2 regions of the Acidihalobacter sp. genome follow, and region 1 is predicted to be linked to the other one. Evidence: predicted binding sites of a transcription regulator. Region 1 holds the regulator's gene; the other holds the start of a gene.

Region 1 (12,104 bases):
TGGAGCACAACAGATCGATACCATCCACTCCCGTAGGACGCAGCAGTTCGAGCGGAGCCAACGGCTCCCCCTGTGCCCGGCGTTGGAACAGCGAATACACACCGGCGCCGTCCCCTTCCGGATCGAAGCGAAAATAGCTCGTCAGCGAGCCGTGCGGATCGAGGTCTACCAGTAACACCCGTTCGCCGCGTCGCGCCAGCAGACCTGCCAGGCTGACCGCGGTGGTCGTTTTACCGACGCCGCCTTTCTGGTTGGCAACTGCCCAGGTACGCATCTCAACCGCCTCCCGAGTATTTCGGATTCATGAAAGCCGTAGGCATGGCTTTCGAAGGCAAGGGGGTATTTTCCGCTACCACCACCAGCTCCACCCTACGGTTCTGGGCCCGTCCCTGAGGTGTGGCATTGCTGGCCACGGGGTGATACTGACCATAGCCGACAGCGGCCAGACGCTGCGGTTGAATACCGTTCTCCGTCATCTGGTGCACCACCGAAGCGGCACGTGCCGCCGAAAGCTCCCAATTGGAGGGAAATATCGGCGAATGAATGGGAACATTGTCGGTAAATCCCTCCACCTGTATCTGCACCGGAAGCGAACGCAAGGCCTGCGAAACGTCCTGAATCACGGGCTTCGCACCAGGAGCCGGCACGATGCTGCCGCTGGAGAACAGCAGATCGGTATTGATCTTGATGTCGACCCATTCCTTATGCACGTTGACGCTGACGATCTTCGAGGAAATGAGTCCGGATAGCCGCTTTTCGATCGTCGCCCCCATCTTCCGGATATCGGGCGGGGCCGGACGCGCCGCTCTCTTGGGCGTTTCAAGCTTGGGCGCCATGCTTTCCGGCAAACCATCCAGACGCATCGGCGCCGGAAAGCTCTTGAGCGGGGCATCCGCAGGCGGCCCCGCCGCCTCGACCTTGCCGACCTGTATCGGTTCGAGGCTATGCGGAGGCGTGCGAAACGCAGCGACCAACGACTCTGACAATATGCGGTACTTGCCCTCGTTGACCGACGAGATCGCATACATGACCACGAAAAAGGCGAACAGCAAGGTAATGAAGTCCGCATAGGACACCAACCAGCGTTCATGGTTGATGTGCTCTTCCGGCATTTTCCTGCGTTTGCCAGCCATGTCAGCCTCGCCTCGTTTCCCGCTACTGCAAATATCCGCGCAACTTGGCTTCGATCGCCCGCGGATTCTCACCTTCCGCGATTGCCGTCAGACCCTCGATCGTCATCTCTCGCATACGGCCCTGTGCATGGATGATGGATTTGAGCTTGCCAGCGACCGGCAGCAAAATCAGGTTTGCCAAACCCACACCATAGATGGTAGCCACGAACGCCACTGCGATGCCCTCGCCCAACTTGGACGGATCGGCCAGATTCTCCATCACGTGGATCAAGCCCATCACGGCACCGAGTATGCCGATGGTCGGCGAGTACCCTCCCGCCGCCTCGAACACCTTTGCCGCATGCATCTCCTGCTCCTCGAACGATTCCAGTTCGACCTCCATGATCGAGCGGATCGATTCGGGTTCGCGGCCATCGACCAACAACTGCAAGCCCTTGCGTGAAAACGGTTCGTCGAGTTGCTCGGACAGCGCCTCAAGACCCAGCAGCCCTTCCTTTCGCGCCAACTGGCACCATTCCACGATGCGGTCAGTTGCAGCAGCGACTCCACACGGCCGCCTTCGATGAAGTTGCCGCCGACGATAGCTCCGAAGGCCACCAGCAGGCCGAGCAGGGAAAGAATATCCACAGCTCAACCCTCCGCCACCGGTGCACGGCGCGCTCGACATGCAAGCAGTCGCCGGCTCGGGCATCGCACTAGAAACTCCTGGCCAGTTCGGGCCCGACATCGGCAAGCGTCAACACACGGTCGCTCAAGCCGGCCTCCGCCACCGCCGCGGGCATGCCATATACGGTGCAACTCGCCTGATCCTGCGACCACACCACTGAGCCGTTGCGCTTCATCAGCCGCGCGCCCTCACGTCCGTCCGCTCCCATACCGGTGAGAATCACGCCGAGATTCTTGCCCGCGTTGACACGCTCGGCCGAAGTGAAAGCGACATCGACACTGGGCTTGTAATTCAATTCGGGCGGACTCTCGCTTACCCGCACGCGCAACGCACCGGCATTTCCCTCAATCTGCAACTGTTTACCGCCAGGCGCGAGCAGAGCCAAGCCGGGGCGCAGCACGTCCTGATCTTTCGCCTCACGAACCTCGATGGCGCACAGACCGTTCAGACGTTCGGCGAACGTCGGCGTGAACGCCCCTGGCATGTGCTGGATGAGGACCAACGGACGATGGAAGGTACCGGGCAAAGCGGTCAGCACACGTTGCAAGGCCACCGGTCCGCCAGTCGAGGTTCCGATCAACACCAGACTGCAATCGCGCACCGAGACGCCGGGACGGGCCGCTACGGAAGGCGCACTGCGTACCGGCGCCGCTGGCACGCGCGGGGCCGCGGGCGCGTGAGGTGCGCGTCGGGCCAGCGTTTTGATGCGCTGACACAGCACACGTCCGACCTCGACCCGGTCGCGGGCAATTTCCTCGAACTGTTTGGGCAGAAAATCCGCCGCCCCCGCATCTAGAGCATCGAGCGTTGCGCGCGCGCCCTCCTGGGTCAGGGAGGAGAACATCAGCACCGGACGCGGACTGCGCGCCATGATCCGCCGCAAAGCGGTAATGCCGTCCATGACCGGCATCTCGATGTCCATGGTCACAAGGTCGGGCTTCAGAGTGAGCGTCTGCTCGACGGCCTCCTGTCCGTTCCCGGCCATTCCCACGACCTGTATCGTCGGATCAGCTTCGAGCATACTTTTGATCGCACGCCGGAAAAACGCCGAATCGTCGACGACCAGTACCCGTATTGCCATTCCCTAACTCCTTGCCAAGAAGCGCACCTCCCGTTCGGTGCCACCCCTTCCAACTGTGCCTACGCGGCCAGTCCGTGCGCGCGCATGATACCCGGCAAATCCAGGATCAACGCCAAATGGCCGTCACCGGTAATCGTCGCTCCAGCATAGCCCGGTACCTGTCGCAACCCCGGCCCCAGCGGCTTGATCACCACTTCCTCCTGGCCGAGCAGATCGTCGACCACATAACCGACCCGTTTGGTGCCAATATGAACCACCACAACGTGCCCCAAGCCGTCGCGCGTCCGCTCCGGCACACCCGGCGCCAGCCAGCGCCCGAGTCGCACCAGTGGCAGCGCCTTTTCCCGCACCACGATGACTTCCTTATTGTCCACCTGCTTGGTGTGATTCAGATCGAAATCGAGGATTTCACCAATCGAACTCAGCGGGATTGCGAACGGACGCCCACCGACCTTGACCATCAGCGTCGGCACGATCGCCAGCGTCAAGGGCAGGCGAATCCGGATGACGGTGCCACGGCCAGGTTCCGACTCGATCTCGATACTGCCGTTGAGCCCTGCGATACGGGTCTTGACCACATCCATGCCCACACCGCGCCCGGAGATGTCGGAAACCTGCTCCTTGGTCGAAAAGCCAGGCTGGAAAATCAGGTCGAACACTTCCGCCCGGCTCAGACGATTAGCGGACGACTCGTCCATCAGACCTTTCTCGACCGCCTTGGCCCGAAGTATGTCCGGATCCATGCCCTTGCCGTCGTCCTCGATGGCCAACAGGATATGGTCGCCCTGCTGTTCGGCAGACAGCAACAACTCTCCTGTCGTCGGCTTGCCGGCCTGGGCGCGCACGTCAGGCATCTCGATCCCGTGATCGACCGAGTTTCGTACCAGATGCACCAGCGGATCCGCCAGCGCCTCGACCAGATTCTTGTCCAATTCGGTCTCTTCGCCCCGCAGCTCCAGGTTCACTTCCTTGGCCATGTTGCGAGCCAGATCCCGCACCACTCTCGGAAAACGTCCGAAAACCTTCTTGATCGGCTGCATGCGCGTACGCATGACGGCGTTCTGCAGATCGGTCGTGACCAGCTCCAGGCTGGAAATCGCCCCTGACACCGCCTCATCGTTAGTCCGCGTACTGAGCGTGACCAGGCGATTGCGCACCAGCACCAATTCGCCGACGAGATTCATGATGTCGTCCAGGCGTTCGACGTCGACGCGTACGGTGGTCTCGGCCGGTGGCGTCTGCACCGCCTTGGGAGCAGCCGCCGGCGCGGGCCGAGATTCGGGCCGAGCCGGGGCAGACGGCTTGCTATTGTCCTGCTTCGCCTTCACCTCGGACTTGCCATCTGCCTTGGGCTTGGGCGCATCGGCAGTCTGTCCGCTGCCGCCCTGCGGCGCGGCACCGGCGCCATGCAACTGATCGAGCAGTGCCTCGAACTCATCCTCGCTAATCTCGTTGCCGCCGGAGGCGGCGGGCGTGGCCGGTTCTTCCCCTTCCGGCTGACCGCTATGTTTGCCCTCGCCGTGCAACTGATCCAGCAGAGCCTCAAATTCCGCATCGGTAATCTCGTCCGACTGCGCACCGGACTGGTCGGCTTCAGACTCCTGAGACGCTGACGCCACCTCCGGCTCCGCAGATGCCTCGAGCATGGCTTCGAATTCCGCGTCGGCTTCATCGACAGCAGCCGGCGGCGGCGCGACTTCCACCTGCTCGCCCGCGGCCAGTGCGGTCAGGCGCGACATTAGCGCCTCGTCAGCGGGGTCTGGCTCGCTACCGGCCCGCAGGGTGGTGAACATCACATTCAGAGCATCCACCACCGCCAGAATGACGTCCATCAACCCGGCATCGACCTGGCGTTCGCCCTGGCGCAGCTGGTTGAAAACGTCCTCGGCGTGATGACAGACATCAACCAACGGGTGCAGCCCGAGGAAGCCAGCACCACCCTTGATGGTATGAAAGCCTCGGAATATGGCGTTCAGCAGGTCGGAATCAGCGGGATCGCGCTCGAGATCCAACAACTGGCCGCCGAGGCCATCCAGGATTTCACCGGCTTCGATCAAAAAATCCTGCAGCAGTTCGTCGTCCGCCCCGATACTCATGTATTTCCCCTTGCCATACCGCAACGCCTGCCAACCAAAGCGCCGCCGTTGTCGATGAAATCAACGTTCACAGCTAAGCCGCGGGCACGGATACGCCAATCGTTCTTCAGAATCAGAAACCGAGACTGGACAACAGATCGTCGACTTCATCCTGACCGTGTACGACGTCAGCCTTGTCCACGCCCGGCACGGCCGGTCCGTAACCATGGCTGTCATTCTTGTTTTCGGCCGCAGTCGGGATTTCTTCAGTCGTACGGGCCATGCGCTCGCCGGCGACCCGCACCAGACCGACCAGTCCCTCTTCGACTTCCTGCACCAGATCGATGACACGGCGGATCACCTGGCCGGTCAGATCCTGAAAATCCTGCGCCATCATGACCTCGGAAAGCTGCGCGGAAACGGCGACGCTCTCTTCCTTCGCGCACCCCAGGAACTCGCTCAATTCGCGGCTGAGTTCACGGAATTCCTGCACATCCAGTTCGCGGCTGCGAAAACGCTCCCAGCTCTGCGCAAGTTCACCCGAACGGTCGCTGATACGGCTCAGGCGGGGCATGCTGTCCTCGATCGCATTCAGCGTCCGGTTCGCGGCCTGTTCGGTCATGGTGACCACGTAACTGAGCCTCTCCTTGGCGTCGGGGATATCGGTTTCGGTGATTTCGCTCAGACGCGAATCCATGCGAAAACTGTTCAGCGCTTCGTGCAGCTGGCGCGTCAGGCGTCCCAACTCATTGAACAGGCTTCGCTCGTGCTGGGCGCCCAGCGTGTCCAGCAGCGTTGCCACTTCGCTTTCATCGCCGCTCTCCAGCGCGCTCACCAGATTGCGCGCCACCTGCAGGCGGTCGTCCGTACTTTCCGACTGATTGTTTTCCTGATCGCTCACGACATCACCCTTCCAGACGCTCGAAGATTTTTTCAATTTTTTCCTTCAGCGTCTCCGCCGAAAAAGGCTTGACCACATAGCCGTTGACACCGGCCTGCGCCGCCTCGACGATCTGGTCCCGGCGCGCCTCCGCCGTGACCATGAGCACCGGTAGCGAGGCGAGCTTCGGGTCGGCCCGCACAGCCCTGAGAAGCTCGATGCCCGGCATCTTCGGCATATTCCAGTCGGTGATGAGGAAATCGTATTTGCCGGTCTGCAGCATCGGCAACGCACTGGTGCCGTCATCCGCCTCTGCGGCGTTGTTGAAGCCCAGTTCGCGCAGGAGATTCTTGATGATGCGACGCATCGTCGAAAAATCATCCACGACGAGAATCTGCATGTCCTTGTTCACAAACACACCTCATTGTTTTGATTCATGTTTCGGACGTTGCTTGGCGCCCAACAGGCCGGAATCCGATCACGCTAACACGCTGTAGACGCAGCGCTAGCCCCGCCAGTCGACCATCCTCGCTCGCAATCGCACCAATGCCTGACTGTGGATCTGCGATACCCGCGATTCGGTCACGCCCAAGACCTCACCGATCTCGCGCAAATTCAGCTCGTCGTCGTAGTACAACGACAGCACTAACGCCTCACGCTCCGGCAAACCGGCAATTGTACTCGCCAATGCCTCTCGAAAGTCATCATCCGCCAGCGCCTCATACGGATTATGTCCGCCGCCAGGCAATGTCGCGTCGCGACTTTCGCTTTCACTCTCGCCCAGCGAGTCATTAAAACTGAACACCTGATGGCTTGACGCATCGCGTGCCCATTGATGGTATTCATTCAGGTCGACACCCAGTTCCTCCGCGATCTCGGCATCGCGCGCCGCACGGCCGACACGATTCTCCACTGCACGCACGGCAGCAGACAACTCGCGCGCCTTGCGGTGCACGGAGCGCGGCGCCCAATCGCTGCGCCGCACTTCGTCCAGCATGGCGCCGCGTACTCGGATGCCGGCATAAGTCTCGAAGCTAGCTCCCTGATCCGACTGGTAGTTACGGGCCGCTTCGATCAACCCCACGATCCCCGATTGCACCAGATCGTCGACCTGCACATTGGCGGGCAAGCGGTGGATCAGGTGATAAGCGATACGCTTGACCAGCGGAACGTGTTGCGCCACCAGCCGATCGACATCCTGCGTATCACTCACCGCATACATGCTCAATCGCCCCACAGTGCTTCGACTGCCGATGGCGCGTTCAGCAAACGCTCGACAAAAAACTCCAAATGCCCCCGTGTGCCGCTCTGTACAGGCCAGTTATCGGCACGCAGAGCCAAATTCTTGAATGCGCGGCCGGAAGGGCTGCCCGGGTACATTTCCACCACCGCGCCCTGACGCTGCACGGCCTGACGCAACATCGGATCTTCCGGGACCGCCCCTATGTAGTGCAGGGTCACGTCCAAAAAACGACCGCACACAGCCGCCATCTTGCGGTAGAGGACATTGCCTTCCTGTCCGTCGCGCACCCGGTTGGCCAGGATATGGAAACGCCCGATGCCGTGTTCGCGACTGAGCACCTTGATCAGCGCATAGGCGTCGGTCATCGAAGCCGGCTCGTCGCAGACTACGACGATGACCTCCTGTGCTGCGCGGCTGAAACTGATCACCTCGTCGGAAATACCCGCCGGGGTATCGACCACCAGTACGTCCAGCGGCACGCTCAACTCACTGAAGGCTCGGATCAATCCGGCATGCTCGGCCTGCGAGAGACCGGCCATGCGCGACACGCCCGATGCCCCCGGCACCACCTGAATCCCCCGCGGCCCCGACACCAGGATTTCGTCCAGAGTGCACTCGCCGCTGATGACGTGCGACAGATTGGCGGTGGTCTGCAGACCGAGCACCACGTCCACATTGGCCAGCCCCAGATCCGCATCCATCAACATGACCTGGCGGCCGAGACCGGCCAATGCGGTGGCCAGATTCACCGAAACGTTCGTCTTGCCCACGCCGCCCTTGCCACTGGTCACGGCGAGTACCCGCACCGGTTGCGACTCCCGCACCCGCTGCAGGCCCTGAGCCTGATCTTCGGCCTTATCCGGCATAAGCATGCTTCGAACTCCTGTCATTGCCTCGTGCACCGACCATGCTCCAGTCTTCGCTGCGGCGGCGTTTGGCCAGTTCCACAGCCTGCCCCAGCAGTCGCTGCAGCCGCGCCGGCTCGAGGTCCTCCGCGATGCGCTGCCCAGTACCAAGATAGCTCAAACGCAGGCCTCCATATCCGATCAACGCCGAAAACGGCTCTCCCAGGCTCTCCGCCTCGTCCAGCTTGGTCAAGACGACGCCACTCAACGGCGCCTGCCCGAAACGCCGCAGCGTCTCACCCAAGGCGCCGCGCGCCATATTCGCGGCCAGCACCATGTACAGACGCACTTCGGGCACATCAGCCAACGCCTGCAACTGTTCCTGTAGATGTTCGTCCCGAGGTGACATTCCAGGAGTATCGATCAATATCAGACGCTTGTCGTTGAGACCTGGCAGAAGGCGGCGCAGTTCCTCGGCGCATTCGGCCTGATAAACCGGGACGCCGAGCAACTGGCCCAGCGTCGTCAGCTGGGCATGTGCGCCGATGCGGTACCCGTCGGTACTCACCAGGGCCACATGACCGCGTCCATGGCGGATGATGTAGCGCGCAGCCAGCTTGGCCAGGGTGGTCGTCTTGCCGACGCCCGTGGGCCCGAGCAAGGCGATAACGCCACCATCCTGCACAATCTCATCGTTGCCTAGATGCAGGCGGTCGGCCAGCGTCGCCAGCGCATCGCGCCATGCATGTCGAAAGTCATCCGTGGGTGGACCGGCTTCTGCGATGGCCCGTGCCAGATCGGCATCCATCCCCATGCGCTCGAGTTGACGCACCACCTCGGCCTGGCGCGGGCGCTCACGCGCGAACTCACTCCAGGCGATGCGCGCCAGCTGTCCTTCCAGCAGATCGCGCATCGATGCCAGCTCGCGCCGTAACGCGCTCACCGTCGCGCTGTCGTCCTCCTCGGCACTTGGCTTCGCAACCTTCGCCGGCTGCTCCGTCCGCGGCCAGGGTGCATCCTCGCGCAGGCTTGCGGCAACCGCAGGGGTAGCGGCTTTGGGTGCGGCAGCCGGCAAAGCCGCGGCTGCCCGCGGGGCCGGCTCGCTGCGCCGCGTCATGTCCGCGACCAACTCGGCGTCGAAATCGACTGCCGCCATCAACTCGATGCCGCCGTCGACCTGACGGCTGGAAAGTATCACCGCATCGGCGCCCAGCGAATCGCGCACCAAGCGAATCGCCTGACGCATGTCCTGAGCCATAAAGCGTTTGATCTTCATTCGAACCCCTCAAACCCTTCCCCAAGGAAGGCCTCAGACAAGGCCTTCCTCATGCCGCGCGGCCCGGCGAGGTACCGCCGGACTCTCCGCCAACGGTGGCCACGATGCGCAGGCGCTTGTTGTCCGGAATTTCCGTGAACGCCAGCACGTGCAGACCGCGAACCGCGGAACGCAGCCAGCGCGCCAACCAAGGCCTCAGATCCGGAGAAACAACCAGTACCGCAGGCTCTCCAGCCAACTCCTGACGCTGCGCCGCCTCGCCGACCGCCTGCTGCAAACGTTCGGCCAGACCCGGCTCCAGCGCCAATCCGCCGCCACTCTGCACTGACTTTTGCAACATCTGTTCCAGCGTGGGATCCAACGTCATCAAATTCAGTTCGTCCGCCATGCCGTAGATATGCTGGATGATCGTACGGCTCAGCGAGGCCCGTACGCTGGAACTCAAAACGTCGGGGTCTTGACTCTTTCCGGCCTGGGCCGCCAAGGATTCGGCGATCGTGCGCAGGTCCCTGATCGGAATGCCCTCGGCCAGCAGATTCTGCAACACCTTGAGCACCACGCCGAGCGGCAGCGGTTTCGGGGTCAGGTTCTCGACCAGCTTGGGTGCACTCCTGCCAAGCATGTCCAACAGATGCTGGACCTCTTCGTGACCCAGCAACTCGTGCGCATGGGCCTGCAGGATCTGGCTCAGGTGCGTGGCGATCACGGTGGCCGCATCGACCACGGTATAGCCCAGAGTCTGAGCCTGGTCGCGGTTGCCGGGCTCGATCCACACCGCCTCCAGACCGAAACTGGGATCACGCGTGGCGAGCCCGTCCAACTGCCCGAACACCGACCCCGGATTGATCGCCAGCTCGCGGTCGGGATACACCTCGGCCTCGCCGACGGGCACGCCGTTGAGGCTGATGCGGTAGGCATTGGGGGTAAGTTCGAGATTATCCCGGATGTGCACGGGGTGCACGAGGAAGCCCAGCTCCTGCGAGAGCTTGCGCCGCACGCCCTTGATGCGCGTCATCAACACTCCGCCCTGACTTTTGTCTACCAGCGGAATCAGGCGGTAGCCAACCTCCAGACCAACGATATCGACCGGTGCAACGTCGTCCCATGACAGCTCGCGCTGCTGCGGCTCGACCGGCCCCTCGGGCGGTTCCGCGGCGGCCGCCTCGGCCTGCTGGCGTCCGCGCATGATCATGAAGCCGCCGACGGCGAGAATGGAGGCCAGCCCCAGGAACACGACGTTCGGCATACCCGGCACCATGCCGAGCAGGCCGAGTACGCCCGCCGTGATGAACAGCGCACGCGGAGAGCCGAACAGCTGCGTGACCACCTGCTCGCCCATATCCTGCGCCGAGGACACGCGGGTGACGATGATTGCCGTGGCGGTCGCCAGCAGCAGCGACGGAATCTGCGCGACGAGTCCGTCGCCGATGGTCAGCAGAACGTAGTTGTGGGTGGCCTGCGAAAGGCTCATGGCGTGCTGCACCATGCCGATCACCAAACCGCCGATGATGTTGACGAATAGGATGATGATGCCGGCCACGGCGTCGCCGCGCACGAACTTGCTGGCGCCGTCCATGGAGCCGTAGAAATCCGCCTCGCGGCCGATATCCTCGCGCCGTACCCGGGCCTCGTCCTGGGTAATGATGCCGGCGTTGAGATCCGCATCGATCGCCATCTGCTTACCGGGCATCGCATCCAGGGTGAAGCGGGCGCTCACTTCCGACACACGGCCCGCACCCTTGGTGACGACCACGAAATTGATCACCACCAGGATGATGAACACCACCAGACCGACGGCGTAGTTGCCGCCGACGACGAAGTTGCCGAAAGCCTCGATCACGCGCCCGGCGGCGCCGGTGCCGGTGTAGCCGTTGAGCAGCACCACGCGCGTGGAGGCGACGTTGAGCGCCAGGCGCAGCAGCGTGGCGATCAGCAGAACCGTGGGGAAGATAGCGAAATCCAGCGGACGCCGCGCGTACACGGTCATCAGCACGACGACCATCGACAGCGCAATATTGAAGGTGAACAGCACGTCCAGCGCAAACGGCGGCAACGGCAGCGTGATCATCGCCAGCATGGCGAGCAACACCACCGGCACGCCCAGGCCGAATGCGGCCAGGCTGCGCACGTTGCCCATCACTCCGGTCGCCTGCTCCGCCATCACTCACGCTCCTCTGCACCGGGCACGGCGTATTCCTGCGGAATCGGCAGCTCCAGTTCCGCCCCGGCCTCCGCGACCCCGGCCTTGAGCTGGTAGACGTAGGCCAACAGTTGCGCCACGGCCACGTACAAAGCCGCCGGGATCTCCTCGCCAAGCCGGGTGTGGGTATACAGCGCACGCGCCAGAGGCGGCGCGGAATGCACCGGCACGTCGTTCTCCTGTGCCAGCTCGCGAATGCGCGCCGCGACCAGTTCGGTGCCCTTGGCCACGACCTTGGGCGCACCCGCGCCATCCTCGTCGTAGCGCAGGGCCACGGCGAAGTGCGTCGGGTTGGTCACCACCACGTCCGCCCGCGGCACCTCCTCCATCATGCGGCGGCGGGCAATCTCTCGCTGCAGTGCGCGCTGGCGTCCCTTGATCTCGGGCTGGCCTTCGGTCTCCTTGCTTTCGTCACGCACTTCCTGGCGGGTCATGCGCAGCTGTTTGGCGTGCTGCCAGAGCTGGAACGGCGCATCCACCGAGGCAATCAGCACCAGCGTCGCCGACAGCAACAGAAATCCCCAGCCGATCATCGAACCGGCATGCACCATGGCCGGCAGCAGGTTCTGACTGCCCAACCCCACCAACTTCGGCGCGTCGTACCAGAGCAGCATCACCGCCACGCTGGCCACCAGCAGGAACTTGACCAACGCCTTGGCCAGCTCCATCAGGCCGTTGACCGAGAACACCCTGCCCAGACCCTT
Region 2 (12,104 bases), on a different contig from region 1:
GGACGAGTGATGCTGCGCGTCGTGAAGAACGCCATACCGAGGCCCAACACGAGCGCGATCGCGACCAGGACGAATGCCTCCGCCATTGCTGCATGGTATGTCGTATTGGCCTGATGATAGGTGGTATCCAGATTCGTCTGTTGAGTCTGGATCAATGTATCCAGTTCGCTGCGCAGCTTATCCACCAGCGGCAGTCCCTCATGAGTGAACAAGGCCTGTGCCTGTGCCTGTTGACCCGCGAGCAACAGTGAGGCTGCGCGTTGATTGACGCCATCGAAATGCTGCAGCGCCGTATTGACCTGACCGAGTAACATTCGGTTCTGCGTTGAAGTAAACAGCTTTCCCGCTCGCGCGAGGGCAGCGCCGAGTTGCTGACTATCCTCCTTCAGCTGTTTTAGATCAGCGCTGCGTTCGGAGGCATCCGTGGCAAGTAGTGCGCCGCGAAAATCGGCGTCCGACCCCAGCACCTTGGACTTCATGTCCATCACCAGTTTCGCCTTGACCCAGGCGTCCTGAGCAATTCGATCCGTACCACTTTTAATCGACGCCATCTGGCTCAAACCCATGACGGCGACGGCAATCAGCAACGCCAGCACCAGGACAAATCCCAGTCCCAATCTGACGCCTATGCGCAAGTTATTGAACGACATCTCAGCTCACCCCGCTTGCTAGCTCTTAATACGCGTATTGATTGAAAGGTGTAAATTCAGGTCGTAGCGGTATTCGTTATCCTTCCCGGAGACTCCGTCCGCCGTGCGGAGGTTTCGTTCTGTACCGCAGCCTGGATCAGCCCAGGCACGTCGAGAATCAAAGCCAGCCTGCCACTGCCCAGAATGGTCGATCCCCCGATTCCCTTGAGGTGATGGAACAGCTCGCCCAAGGGCTTGATCACCGCCTGGATCTCTCCCAGCAATTCACCGGCAACCAAGCCAATCCGCTCGCTCCCGCTTTGCACCACCACCAGTCCTTCACGTTGTACGGCGCCGCGACGTTGGCCAAAGAAATCGTCCAGTCGCAAATAGGGCAGCACCGCATCGCGCAGCTTGATGTAGTCGCCGTAGCCCGAGTGCTCCTCCACGCCGGAAAAGTCCGTGCACTCCACCACACTGTCCAGCGGCAGCACGTAGCGCGCATCGCCGACGCCTAGCAGGAAACCGTCGATGATCGCCAACGTGAGCGGCAATCTCAGTCGCACCAGCGTACCCTCGCCCTGACTGCTCTCCACCTCGACGCTACCGTGGAGCCCGGCGATGACCTGCTTGACCACGTCCATCCCCACCCCGCGTCCCGACAGGTCGCTGACTTTCTCGGCCGTGGAAAAACCGGGCTCGAAGATGAGCGGGAAAATTTCGCTTTCGCCGAGCTGCTCATCCGGCTCGATCAGCCCGCGCTCGACGGCTTTGGCACGAATTCGGACCGGGTCCAGCCCTGCGCCGTCGTCGACGATTTCAACCACCACGTTGCCCGAATCGTAATAGGCCTGAAGACGGATGGTGCCCTGCGCCGGCTTGCCAGCTGCGGTACGCACATTCGGCGTTTCGATGCCATGATCGATGGCGTTGCGCACCATGTGCGTCAGCGGGTCGGCGATCTTGTCGACCACGGCACGGTCGAGTTCGGTATCCTCGCCGCGCAGCGCCAGCTGCACCTCCTTGCCCACCTCGCGCGCAACGTCGCGAACCACGCGATGAAAGCGCGTGAAGGTATCACGTATCTCCACCATGCGCAGGCGCAGCGCGTCTTCGCGGATTACTTCGACCAACCTGGCCACCTCGGCTGCCGCCTGCAGTTGAGCCGGATTGTGGGCCTGCGTGGCAAGTTCCATCACTGCGGAAGTGGCGATCACCAGTTCGCCCACCCCATCGATCAGGGTGTCGAGCTTGTCCGCCTGCACGCGCACCACACGCGAGTCGCGGGCGCGCGTCTCCTTCACCCGCGACTGTTTTTCCAACGCCGCTTCGACGACGCGGGGCTCCACTACACCGCGCCCAACCAGCACCTGGCCTAAAGGTTCCGCCTTGTCCGCCGCCTCGGCCTGCAACCTCAACGCTTCCTGCAGTTCACGTTCGGTCAGCGTGCCGACGCCAACCAGAATCTCGCCCAGACGTATATCGTCCTCGGGCAGAGTCTGGATCAATTCGACGAAGGCCTGCAGCTTCGCCGAACTCGGCAGAATGCGGACCTCGCAATCGTCCTCCACGAACTCGAAGACATTTTCGATCGTCTGCTTGTCGATGTCGCCGCGGAAATTGATTTCGAAACCGAGATGGCAACACTCCGGATCGAAGTCCTGCCCTTCCGGCACGCCGTTGAGCATCGTCTTCACGCCAACCAGTTCGCCAAGGCTGCCCAGATAACGAATAAACGACAGCGGATCCATGCCGTTGCGGAAGGTATCCGGACCGAAACGCAGCGATATGTGCCAGCCGCCGGGCGACTCGCGGCGCGTCAACGTGGAGATGACGCTTTCGACAGCGTCACTTGCCGGCAGCAACGAGGCATCACCCGCCGTGGCCGGTACACTCGACGACGGTTTCGCCGGCGCAGACGGCACCGCTCCTAGCCGCTCGCCCAACGCAGCACTCAGGCTCAGCGTCCCGGCATCCGGATCTCCGCCCTGCTCAGCGACATCGACCAGAGTCGCAAGATGATCGCGGGCCTCGAGCAACGCCTGAATGCCCGACGAGTCCACCACCTGTGCGCCGCTGCGCACTCTGTCAAGCATGCTTTCCATGACATGCGCGAAGTCGACGATGTAATCCAGGCCAAACAACCCCGCGGACCCTTTGAGCGTATGCGCCGCCCGGAACAGCGCATTGATCTCGTCGGGCGCCACGCCATCGTTCTCGAAGCCGAGCAGCAGAGACTCCATCTCGCTCAAGAGTTCGTTTGCTTCCTCGATGAAGGTCGCCAGCGCAGCACTCAGATCGAACGGCTCGCTCATGCTTTCCCCTCCTCGGCACGCAGCACCATCGGATCCCCGAAAAAGGCCGTCAGGTGAGTCAATTCGATCGCCTCGACCACCGCTTCGCTATGCTGAACCAACGACAACTCGCGCCCCAGTCTCACAGCCTCGAGCTTAGCCTCCATCAACATCTGCAGCCCCGCTCCGTCAACCGCCTCGATATCGTGCAAGTCGACTTCAACCCGCTGCGCATCATTCAACGCCCCGAGCAGAACCTCGTTGGCGTCGGTCACGCCGTAGATATCCAGCTCGCCGGAGAATGACACACTCGTCTGCTCTGGGCTCGATTGGACTTGGATATCCATGCCAGTCTCTCCTCGTTGCCTTGACTATGTTCACACTACTTAGCACCGGGCTGCCTCGGCCGCTTTTCATAACCCTGCCCTACGGGTCGCATCCGATTGACCGGCACTCAGCGTTGCTAGTCGCCTTTGACATGACCAAACCTCTCTCCCTGCGCCTTGCTTGGCGGCCAGCTTAGCGCGTCACACGATAGCGTGAGGCCCTAGGGCCCGAGCAGCTTGGACACGGCCGCAAGCATCTGCGCCGGCTGGAAGGGCTTGACCATCCAGGCCTTGGCGCCCGCTACGCGTCCCTCATCCTTACGCGTCGCACCAGCCTCCGTGGTCAACATGATCACCGGGAGAAAGCGGTACTCGGGACGTTGTTTGAGTATCTTCACAAACGTAATGCCGTCCATGCGCGGCATATTCACATCGCTGATCACCAAATGAACCTTGTTGCCATTGAGCTTGTCCAGCGCGTCCTGCCCGTCGCCTGCTTCCATGACCTGATAACCGGCGCCGCTCAGGGCCATGCGCACGACTTGTCGCAATGAGGCAGAGTCGTCCACGATCATTACGGTCTTAGCCATGAGTTCACCCGTCCAGTGTCTAACCGTTCAAAAAAAGGTGACATCGCCGCCACCGGCGACTCCCTCGGTCTTACCCCGATGGTTCATTTTCTGTTCCTCGGTCGTGTACTGGCGCTCTATCTCATCGAGCCAACGCACGATGCGCTCATGTTCACCGACGCTCCCCTGCATCTGCTCGATTTCCGTCGTCAGACTCTCGAGGCTATCGCGCGCATGGGCCAGGATCTGGCTTACCCGATCCTGAAACTGCAGCGACACAAGCATCTGCGTCACTTCCTCTCTGATACCGCCTGTTTCATTCTCGACTTCCGATCCCAGCTCCTGCATCTGGACCGAATACGCCTGAAAACGCTGCAGCACGTCACCAATCGCCGACTCTGCCGAGGTCAACGCCTCGCCTTCTTCCGCACCGGCCTGCACCACCGCCTCGCTCACGCCCGAAAGCGCATTGCTGATCAGTTTCACGTTCTCGACCATGCGGTGCCCGGTATCGCTGGACTGCGCGGACAGTTTGCGAACCTCATCGGCGACCACCGCAAACCCGCGCCCCTGTTCACCCGCACGAGCAGCCTCGATGGCCGCATTCAAGGCAAGCAGATTCGTCTGAGAGGCAATTGCTCCGACCTCCGTGGCCATGCCGTGCAGCGCAGCCGCATGCTCGTCCAAGCCACCGATGGCGCTGGTCACCGCGTCGCGGCGCTTGGCCGCCACGCGCAATGCGTCGAGGACGCTGTGAAGATCCGTTTCGCTGCTGCGAATGGTTCCGCCGGAACCGGTTTCCCCATCTCCGCTCGTCACTCTGGATGCGGCCTCGACGGTCGCTTCCAGTCGTTCGATGAGAGCCTGGAAGCGGGAACTGAGGGAAATGATGGCCTCCTCGCTTTGCTTCCGTCCGCTCTCTATCTGACGTGCCAGAATAGGCAGCGCGGTATTGCAGGCGTGGCGCAAGGCTGCCGCGAGTTCGTCGTCCGAAGAGACAGGCATCTCTTCGATCTCGGCAATCGCCATCGCCGGCCTTGAGCTGCGTTCGACGAGAAACGTGGCGACAATCACCGCCAGCACCGCCGGCCATATGAACCAGGGCCAGACAAGGCCCAGCAGAAGACCCGCCAGTGCTACGGCGGCAACCCAGTACGACGAACGCCGCAGTCCCCGCGCCGCCGAATCACGCGAAGCCCCATCGCCATTCGCCACGCCCTGCGAACGCACCGGTGAACCGTTCATAGTAATGATTCCTTCATATGCCACCTCGCAAAGGCACAGACACCGTGCCGCGCCTCGACTCTGGCCATTTGCTACCCGTATCGGCGGTTCGATCGTCTTCTTGATAGTAAAGCCGATATTTTTTTAGTGGTAGTTGTTTGGTGAAAAAATTCCCTGAAATTGAATATTTATGATTTGATAATTTATCACGGATACAGTCCGTCCCTCGTTTTCACTTCACTCTCACCCACACCGCCCTCTCTATTTCCCAGGCTCCGAGCCACTCTTCCAAACCACACGGAGCTACCGGCGGAGATGCTGAGCGGCGCCCATTTCGGTTAACGCCGAGCAGATCACCATCGGCCTCTCCTGACATGACGCTCAGCAAAACGAAAAAGACTCGGGCAACGCCGATGACCTCAATGCTGCGATCCGCGGTCGGGATACACCAAGCACCCGGAGCACCACCGCGGAGTCGCCAACGGTGCTCACGCGGTTCCCGTTCCCGGCGACTGGACCTCTCCCGTGTGACGCAGATAGACCACGCCATCGCGCAGATCGAAAATCAGCACTCTATGTCCTATGCCACCAAGATGTTCCGCCTTGAGTACGAAGCCGTGTTCTTCCGCGAGGCGACGTGCGGCCCTGCACGTTGCGACTGGATACGTCCGCGCAGTCCCTCGTGCGCACCCTGTGCGGAAACATGTTGCCTCTGCCGAACAGTTTGAGTTCGTACTCTGAAGGACGAGTGCGCAGTGCACGTACACGCAGGCAGAACAACTCGATCACTTCGTCGGCGTAGCGGGCATCCAGAGCTTCATCCGCTCGACGGAGTCGCGAGCGACTGGGGAGCATGAAGTGCGCGATACCTCCGACACGCAGCCGGGGATGCCACAGTGTCATGGCAACGCAGGAGCCCAGCAGTGTCCTGCCCCTCACGTCCTCCCGGACGCCGAAGTAAAATCCTCCGGGTTCGAGAAAAATCCCACTGAGGTCGACGGCCGTGTTCACAGACGGCGATAGATCGAAGACGACACCGACAGCAGTTCATCGCACATGCCGCGAAGACTTTCCGAATGGCCGACGAACAGATAGCCACCGGGTCGAATGCGGGTCAACAGTCGCTTGCAGACGCTGCGTCTGGTGTTCTGGTCGAAGTAGATCATCACATTACGCAGGAACACGACATCGAAGAAGTCGATCTCGGGCAATTGCTCGATCAGATTGACCGCACGGAACTCGATGCGTTCGCGCAAATGCCTGTCCACGACGAACCCGCCCTGTTTGGACCCAACGCCGCGCAGGCAATAGGTTTGCAGCAGATGTTTCTGGATACGATGGTACCGCGGTGACCTCTTCGTACTCGATGATTTCGCGGATATGGCAGATATCGACCGCAAACGTCTCCCCGCCCAGACTGAAACTCAGGTGCTGCGTGACCCCGGCCGACGAACTACCGATCGGCACCAGATCATGCGAGTACGCGCTCTCGGTGTATTCCATCATGCCTCCCTAGGCCCTTTGTACACTACTTGAGCAAACCGGCCCTACGAGTAGCGTCCGCCCGGCCGCCCCTCAGCGCTGCTCGTCGTTCAGTTTGGAATGACCAGACCTCTCTCCTCACGCCTTGATTGACTAGCAACCGGGCGCAACAGCGCACCGCGCAGTAGTGTACGCAGGCCCTAGAAGCGCACGAACTCGCCCTCGTCCTCGACTACCGCTGCATCGGCCGCGCTGTTCTTACGTGGCAGGAGTACGTGCTTGGCCTTCCGATGTCTCAAGGTGTGAATTCAGGTCGTAGCGGTATTCGTTATCCGTCCCGAAGACAAAGTCGACGATGTAATCGAGCCCGAACAGTCCGGCAGAACCTTTGAAGGGATGAGCGGCGCGAAATAGCGCGTTGATCTCGTCCGCGGCTATGCCATCGTTCTCGAAACCGAGCAGCAAGTCTCCACCTCGGCAAGGTCGCCGGCGCGGCACTCATGTCGAACGGTTCGCTCATATCTTGGAAACCTCGGCGCGTAGCACCACAGGGTCGCCGAAAAAGGCGTTCAGCTGGACGAGTTCGATCGCCTCGATGACGGCTGCGCTATGCCTGCGAAGGAGCAACTCGCGGTTCAGCCGTACCGTTTCGAACTTGATCGCCATCAGCATCTGCAAGCCCGCGCCGTCGATTGCTTCAACGTCGTGCAGGTCGACCTCAACCCGCTCCGCCTCGTTCAGAACACGGCGCAAAGTTTCGTTGGCCTCGGCCACCCCGTGGATATCCAGCTCGCCGGCGAGAACTACACTGCCCTGCTCCGGCGTCGATTGAGTTTGGATATCCATGCCGAGTCTCGCAACGCTGCCTACGGTCCGACCAGTTTGGACACGGCCGCCAACATCTGCGCCGGCTGGAAAGGCTTGATCATCCAGGCCTTGGCGCCAGCTGCGCGTCCCTCGTCCTTGCGCGCCTCTCCCGCCTCCGTAGTCAGCATAATCACCGGCAGGAAACGGTACTCGGGCTTCTGCTTGAGTGTCTTCACGAACGTGATGCCGTCCATGCGCGGCATGTTTACGTCGCTGATCACCAGATGGACCTTGTTGCCGTTGAGCTTGTCGAGCGCCTCCTGCCCGTCGCCGGCATCCATGACCTGATAACCGGCACCGCTCAGAGCCATACGCACGACCTGGCGCAGCGAGGCCGAATCGTCCACGATCATTACCGTCTTCGCCATGTACTTACCCCTTCGGTATTCAACAGCCTTCAGAAAAAAGTGATGTCGCCATCGGCGACCACAGCGGCCTTGCCCTGCGGCACTTCGGCATTGCTTGTGGCGGCCGCACTATGAATCTAGCGATACACTACGCCTCGCGTTGGGTAACTGGCCCATTCAAGTCCAGGCGGCGCGCAAGCGCTCACGGTTGAGTTGCAGCCACTGCAGGGCAATGATACTCACCGCATTGTCGATCAGGCCGCACGCGACCTGTTCGAAGGCCTCCTCGGCCGGGCGCACCTCAACGCGGATGTTTTCACCCTCATGAGCCAAACCGTGAATGCCGCCCAGTCCAGCGCTGTCGACACGGCCGACGTAGAGACTGACGCGCTCATTGCTGCCGCCCGGACTCGAGTAGTAGCTGCAGATATGCTCCAGTTCCTGCACCTGGCAACCGGCCTCCTCGAGCGCCTCGCGCCGCGCCACCTCTTCGGGTTTTTCACCCTCCTCCACCAGGCCGGCGACGATTTCGATCAGCCAGGGACTGCGCGACGATTCGAGCGCACCGATGCGGAACTGTTCGACCAGCACGATTTCGTCGCGCACCGGATCGTAGGGCAGTACGCCGGCCGCATGGCCGCGTACCAGCAGCTCACGCACGATCGGCTCGCCCATGCCGCCTTCGAACAGCGCATGCCGCACGCGGTAGCGCAGCAGGCGATAGAAGCCCTGATAGCAAAGTTCCTCTTCCATGATTTCCCATTTCATCCTCGATACTCCTCGCAACGGCGGCATCAGATGCTTTGCGGACGGCACGGGCCCATCCACATCGCGTAAACTAGCGGGCTCTCGTCGACACGCAAGCTCCCGCCCCTCATTTCGATATGTCAGAACCTCCGGCCCTCACCCCGCTGCAGCGCCTCTGGGCCTACTGGCACGCCCTGGTGCACGAACACGGCTGGGTACGCCTGCTGCTGACCACCAATTTCCACCCGGTCGGAAACCGAGCCTACCGTTCCGGGCAGTTGCCACCGTGGATGCTGGTCAAACGGATCCGCCGACATGGCCTGCGCACGGTCGTCAACCTGCGCGGCCCCGTCGAAACGCCGACGCTCGCCCTGGAGCGCGAACTGTGCCGGCGCGAAGGCGTGCGCCACGTCGACCTGAGACTCTTTTCACGCGACACCCATCGCCCCGAAGTCCTGCTCGAGGCCAAGCGTCTGCTGCAGGACATCGAATATCCGGCGCTGTTTCATTGCATGTCGGGCGCAGATCGGGCCGGATTCATGGCGACACTCTACCTGCACTGGGTCGAAAACGTCCCGCTGGAAGAAACCGGACAGCTGCGCCTGTGGCCGTACTGGCACTATCGGCACGCCCGCACCGGCATGCTGGATCACTTTTTCGAATGCTATCAGCAAGCACGGCGTGAGACCGGCATCAGCCTGGAAGAGTGGATTCGCAACGAATACACCCAGGAAGCGGTGCGCGGAAGCTTCCGCAGCAACCGCTGGCTCAATGCGCTGGTCGACCGCGTACTGCGTCGCGAATAACGGACGTCAATACCAGCCCTGTTCGCCCTCGGGACGGGTGCGGAACAGCTTGAGCGTCCACATGTACTGTGCCGGATAGCGGCGAATCTGCACTTCCAGCGCCTCGTTCATGCGTCTGGCATCCCGCTCGGCTTCACCGCTGGGGAAATCCGTCAACGGCGGGTCGAGAATGATCCGATAGCGGCGCGTCGATTCATCGTAGATCGTCATGGTGGGAAGCACCGCGGCACCACTTGCCTGCGCCAACCGGCCGATGATCGGCAGCGTGGCCTTGAGGTGGCCGAACAGCGGCACGAACTCGGAGCGCTCGCGTCCATAGTCCTCGTCGGCCAGGTAGTACAGCACGCCGCCGCCGCGCAGCGCCCGCAGCAAGCCTCGCAAGCCCGCTTCGCGCGGCACGGGACGATTGCCGAAACGGCCTCGGCCATGGCTGATGAGCCAGTCGGCGAGCGCGTTGTCGAACGGATTGTAGGGGCCGTACATCGGCCCCTCCATACCCAGTCTGGGAGGCGCGATGTCGAGGCCGGCGGTATGCGCGACCATCAGGATCACGGCGCGTCCCTGCTCACGCAGCGCGTCGAGATGCTCCAGGCCGTCGATGTCGACCTCGCGGGCCAGCCGGGCTCGGCTGCCGAACCAGGCCAGCGGATAGTCCCAGATCGCCTGCCCCATCAGCCTGAAATGCTCGCGTATCATCGCCGTGCGGGCACTCGCATCCAGCTCCGGCAGGCAGCGGTTCAGATTGATTTCCGCGACCCGGCGTGGCCCCTTGTTGAAACGCCAGGCCAGCCCGCCGAGCGCGCGGCCGACGCGCCGCCGCAATGCGCGGGGCAACACCCAATGGGTCGCCCAGATGCATCCGACCAACAGCCAGCCGGGCCACTGGCGTATACCCAGAGGCGGCTTTTCGTGTTCAGCCATGCGCGGCTTCCAGGGAGAGGCGGCGCTGACCTGCAGCGGGGAAATCGGACGGAGCTGACATGGCGCGCGATGGTAGCACAGCGCACACGAAACCCGGATTCATGGGCGTGCCGCAGTACGCTAGGCTAATGAAGCTACATGCTACGGACCACCACAACCTGATAGATAACTTTAATAAAGTTTTCTTGTAAACTGTTTTAATAGGAAATTAAATGCCAAGCACTACAATTCGGAAACAGTCCTTGAACGTCGGACTGATCGGTTACGGTTTGGCCGGCGCCTTCTTTCATGCTCCCTTGATCGCCGCCACGCCTGGCCTGCGCCTCACACACATCGTCACCAGTTCACCGGAACGCTCCCGCAACGCGCTGGGCGAACACCCGGAAGCCACCGTCGTCCCCGAACCTCAGGACCTGTGGCAACACGCCCACGAACTGGACGTCGTGGTGATCGCCACCCCCAACAGCACGCACATGCCGTTGGCGCGCGCGGCCCTCAACGCCGGGGTGCACGTGGTCGTCGACAAGCCGTTCGCACCCAGTGCGGAGGAGGCCCGTGCGCTGATCGCCCTTGCCGAAAGCTGCGGCCGTCGCGTAACGGTCTACCAGAACCGGCGTTGGGACAATGATTTTCTCACCCTGCGTTCGCTGCTGGAGCAGGACGCGCTGGGCGAGGTTCACCGCTTCGAGTCCCGTTTCGAACGGTGGCGCCCGGAAACCAAGCCGGGCTGGAGACGCAGCGCCATGCGTGAAGACGCAGGCGGCATTCTGTTCGACCTAGGCAGCCACCTCATCGATCAGGCCCTGCAGCTGTTCGGACCGGTCAGACAGGTTTACGCGGAACTCGATCGCGGCTATCCGGACTCGGAGGTCGACGACGACAGCTTCGTCGCGCTGACGCACGCCGGCGGCGTGCGTTCACACCTCTGGATGAGCAGCGTCACCGCGCAACTCGGCCCGCGCCTGCGCGTGCTCGGCAGGCGTGGCGCCTATGTGAAGTACGGGCTCGATCCACAGGAAGACGCGCTACGACGAGGGGTGCGCCCGGGGCTGTCGAACTGGGGTACGGAAGACGCCGCCCGGCACGGCTGGCTCGGTACCGACTCCGACCGCCGCCGCATCCCCTCCCTGCCCGGAGACTATCCGCAGTTCTACATTCAGTTACTGCAGGCGCTGCGCAGCGGCGGACCGCTGCCGGTCGATCCGCAAGACGCGGTCGATGTACTGGAAATCATTCAGGCCGCGCAGCTCTCCCACACGCAAGGAGGCAGCGTGCCGCTCTGAAAAATCCGAAAGCGGCGCAAGCACAAGGGCGCAGCGCTACCGCTGCGCCCTTGCAGCCACGCTTCAGCGCCGCCGCTGTCCGAGCCACACCATCAGCCCCTGGGTGTTCAACTCGACGTCATCTTCCAGCAGAGTGCGCACCGCCTCACGCCCGTCCGCCACACCATGCGCCGCGAGATCCTGCGCGTAAAGCAGGGCGAGGCTTTCCGCAATGCCGGCGTGTGCATCGGGTTCCTCCGCATGCGCCAACGCCACCTCGACCATCGCGTCGATGCTGCGGTGCAGGTCATCCGCCATGCGTACGAGATCCTCCACCCTGCCGTAGTGGGTCAGGTACATAGCCTGCGGATTGTGGGACAGCAGCCGGTCAATGGATGCGTGCAAGGCATCGGGGTCGAACTGCACCGGCGTTGTGGTCGGTAGCGCGAACGGCCCGCGCTCCGTATCCAGCTCGCGATACGACAGACCGAAGGTATCGCCGGTGAAAAAACTGCGGCTGCGCTCGTCCCATATGCAGATATGGTGGCGTGCGTGGCCGGGCGTATCCAGGCACGCCAGCTCGCGCCCCGCCAGCGCCAGACGCTCGCCGTCCCAGGCCTCCACCACCCG

The links. Region 1 encodes FliA, which starts transcription of late flagellar genes. Its sites were predicted from a motif close to GCTAAAGTTNNNNNNNNNNCNGCCGATA; they were not measured.
Region 2: the regulator FliA is predicted to act here: its motif matches at 5,142-5,169, upstream of P8014_RS03390 (methyl-accepting chemotaxis protein).

What each region holds. Positions count from the first base shown of each region.
Region 1 is NZ_JARRQY010000010.1:84,708-96,811, reverse strand. Features, by position in the region: gene P8014_RS04975 (ParA family protein) at 1-274, opposite strand, end outside; gene motD (flagellar motor protein MotD) at 276-1,133, opposite strand; partial or broken gene P8014_RS04965 (flagellar motor protein) at 1,156-1,760, opposite strand; gene P8014_RS04960 (chemotaxis response regulator protein-glutamate methylesterase) at 1,829-2,881, opposite strand; gene P8014_RS04955 (chemotaxis protein CheA) at 2,941-4,977, opposite strand; gene P8014_RS04950 (protein phosphatase CheZ) at 5,090-5,857, opposite strand; gene cheY (chemotaxis response regulator CheY) at 5,862-6,236, opposite strand; gene P8014_RS04940 (RNA polymerase sigma factor FliA) at 6,342-7,058, opposite strand; gene P8014_RS04935 (MinD/ParA family protein) at 7,061-7,951, opposite strand; gene flhF (flagellar biosynthesis protein FlhF) at 7,935-9,200, opposite strand; gene flhA (flagellar biosynthesis protein FlhA) at 9,250-11,361, opposite strand; gene flhB (flagellar biosynthesis protein FlhB) at 11,361-12,104, opposite strand, start outside.
Region 2 is NZ_JARRQY010000007.1:23,186-35,289, forward strand. Features, by position in the region: gene P8014_RS03370 (methyl-accepting chemotaxis protein) at 1-650, opposite strand, end outside; gene P8014_RS03375 (chemotaxis protein CheA) at 707-2,944, opposite strand; gene P8014_RS03380 (STAS domain-containing protein) at 2,941-3,270, opposite strand; gene P8014_RS03385 (response regulator) at 3,471-3,839, opposite strand; gene P8014_RS03390 (methyl-accepting chemotaxis protein) at 3,867-4,901, opposite strand; gene P8014_RS03395 (CheR family methyltransferase) at 6,050-6,442, opposite strand; gene P8014_RS03400 (Hpt domain-containing protein) at 6,783-6,989, opposite strand; gene P8014_RS03405 (STAS domain-containing protein) at 7,041-7,370, opposite strand; gene P8014_RS03410 (response regulator) at 7,391-7,759, opposite strand; gene nudF (ADP-ribose diphosphatase) at 7,916-8,506, opposite strand; gene P8014_RS03420 (tyrosine-protein phosphatase) at 8,623-9,291, shown strand; gene P8014_RS03425 (lipid A biosynthesis acyltransferase) at 9,298-10,212, opposite strand; gene P8014_RS03430 (Gfo/Idh/MocA family oxidoreductase) at 10,455-11,495, shown strand; gene P8014_RS03435 (MBL fold metallo-hydrolase) at 11,559-12,104, opposite strand, start outside.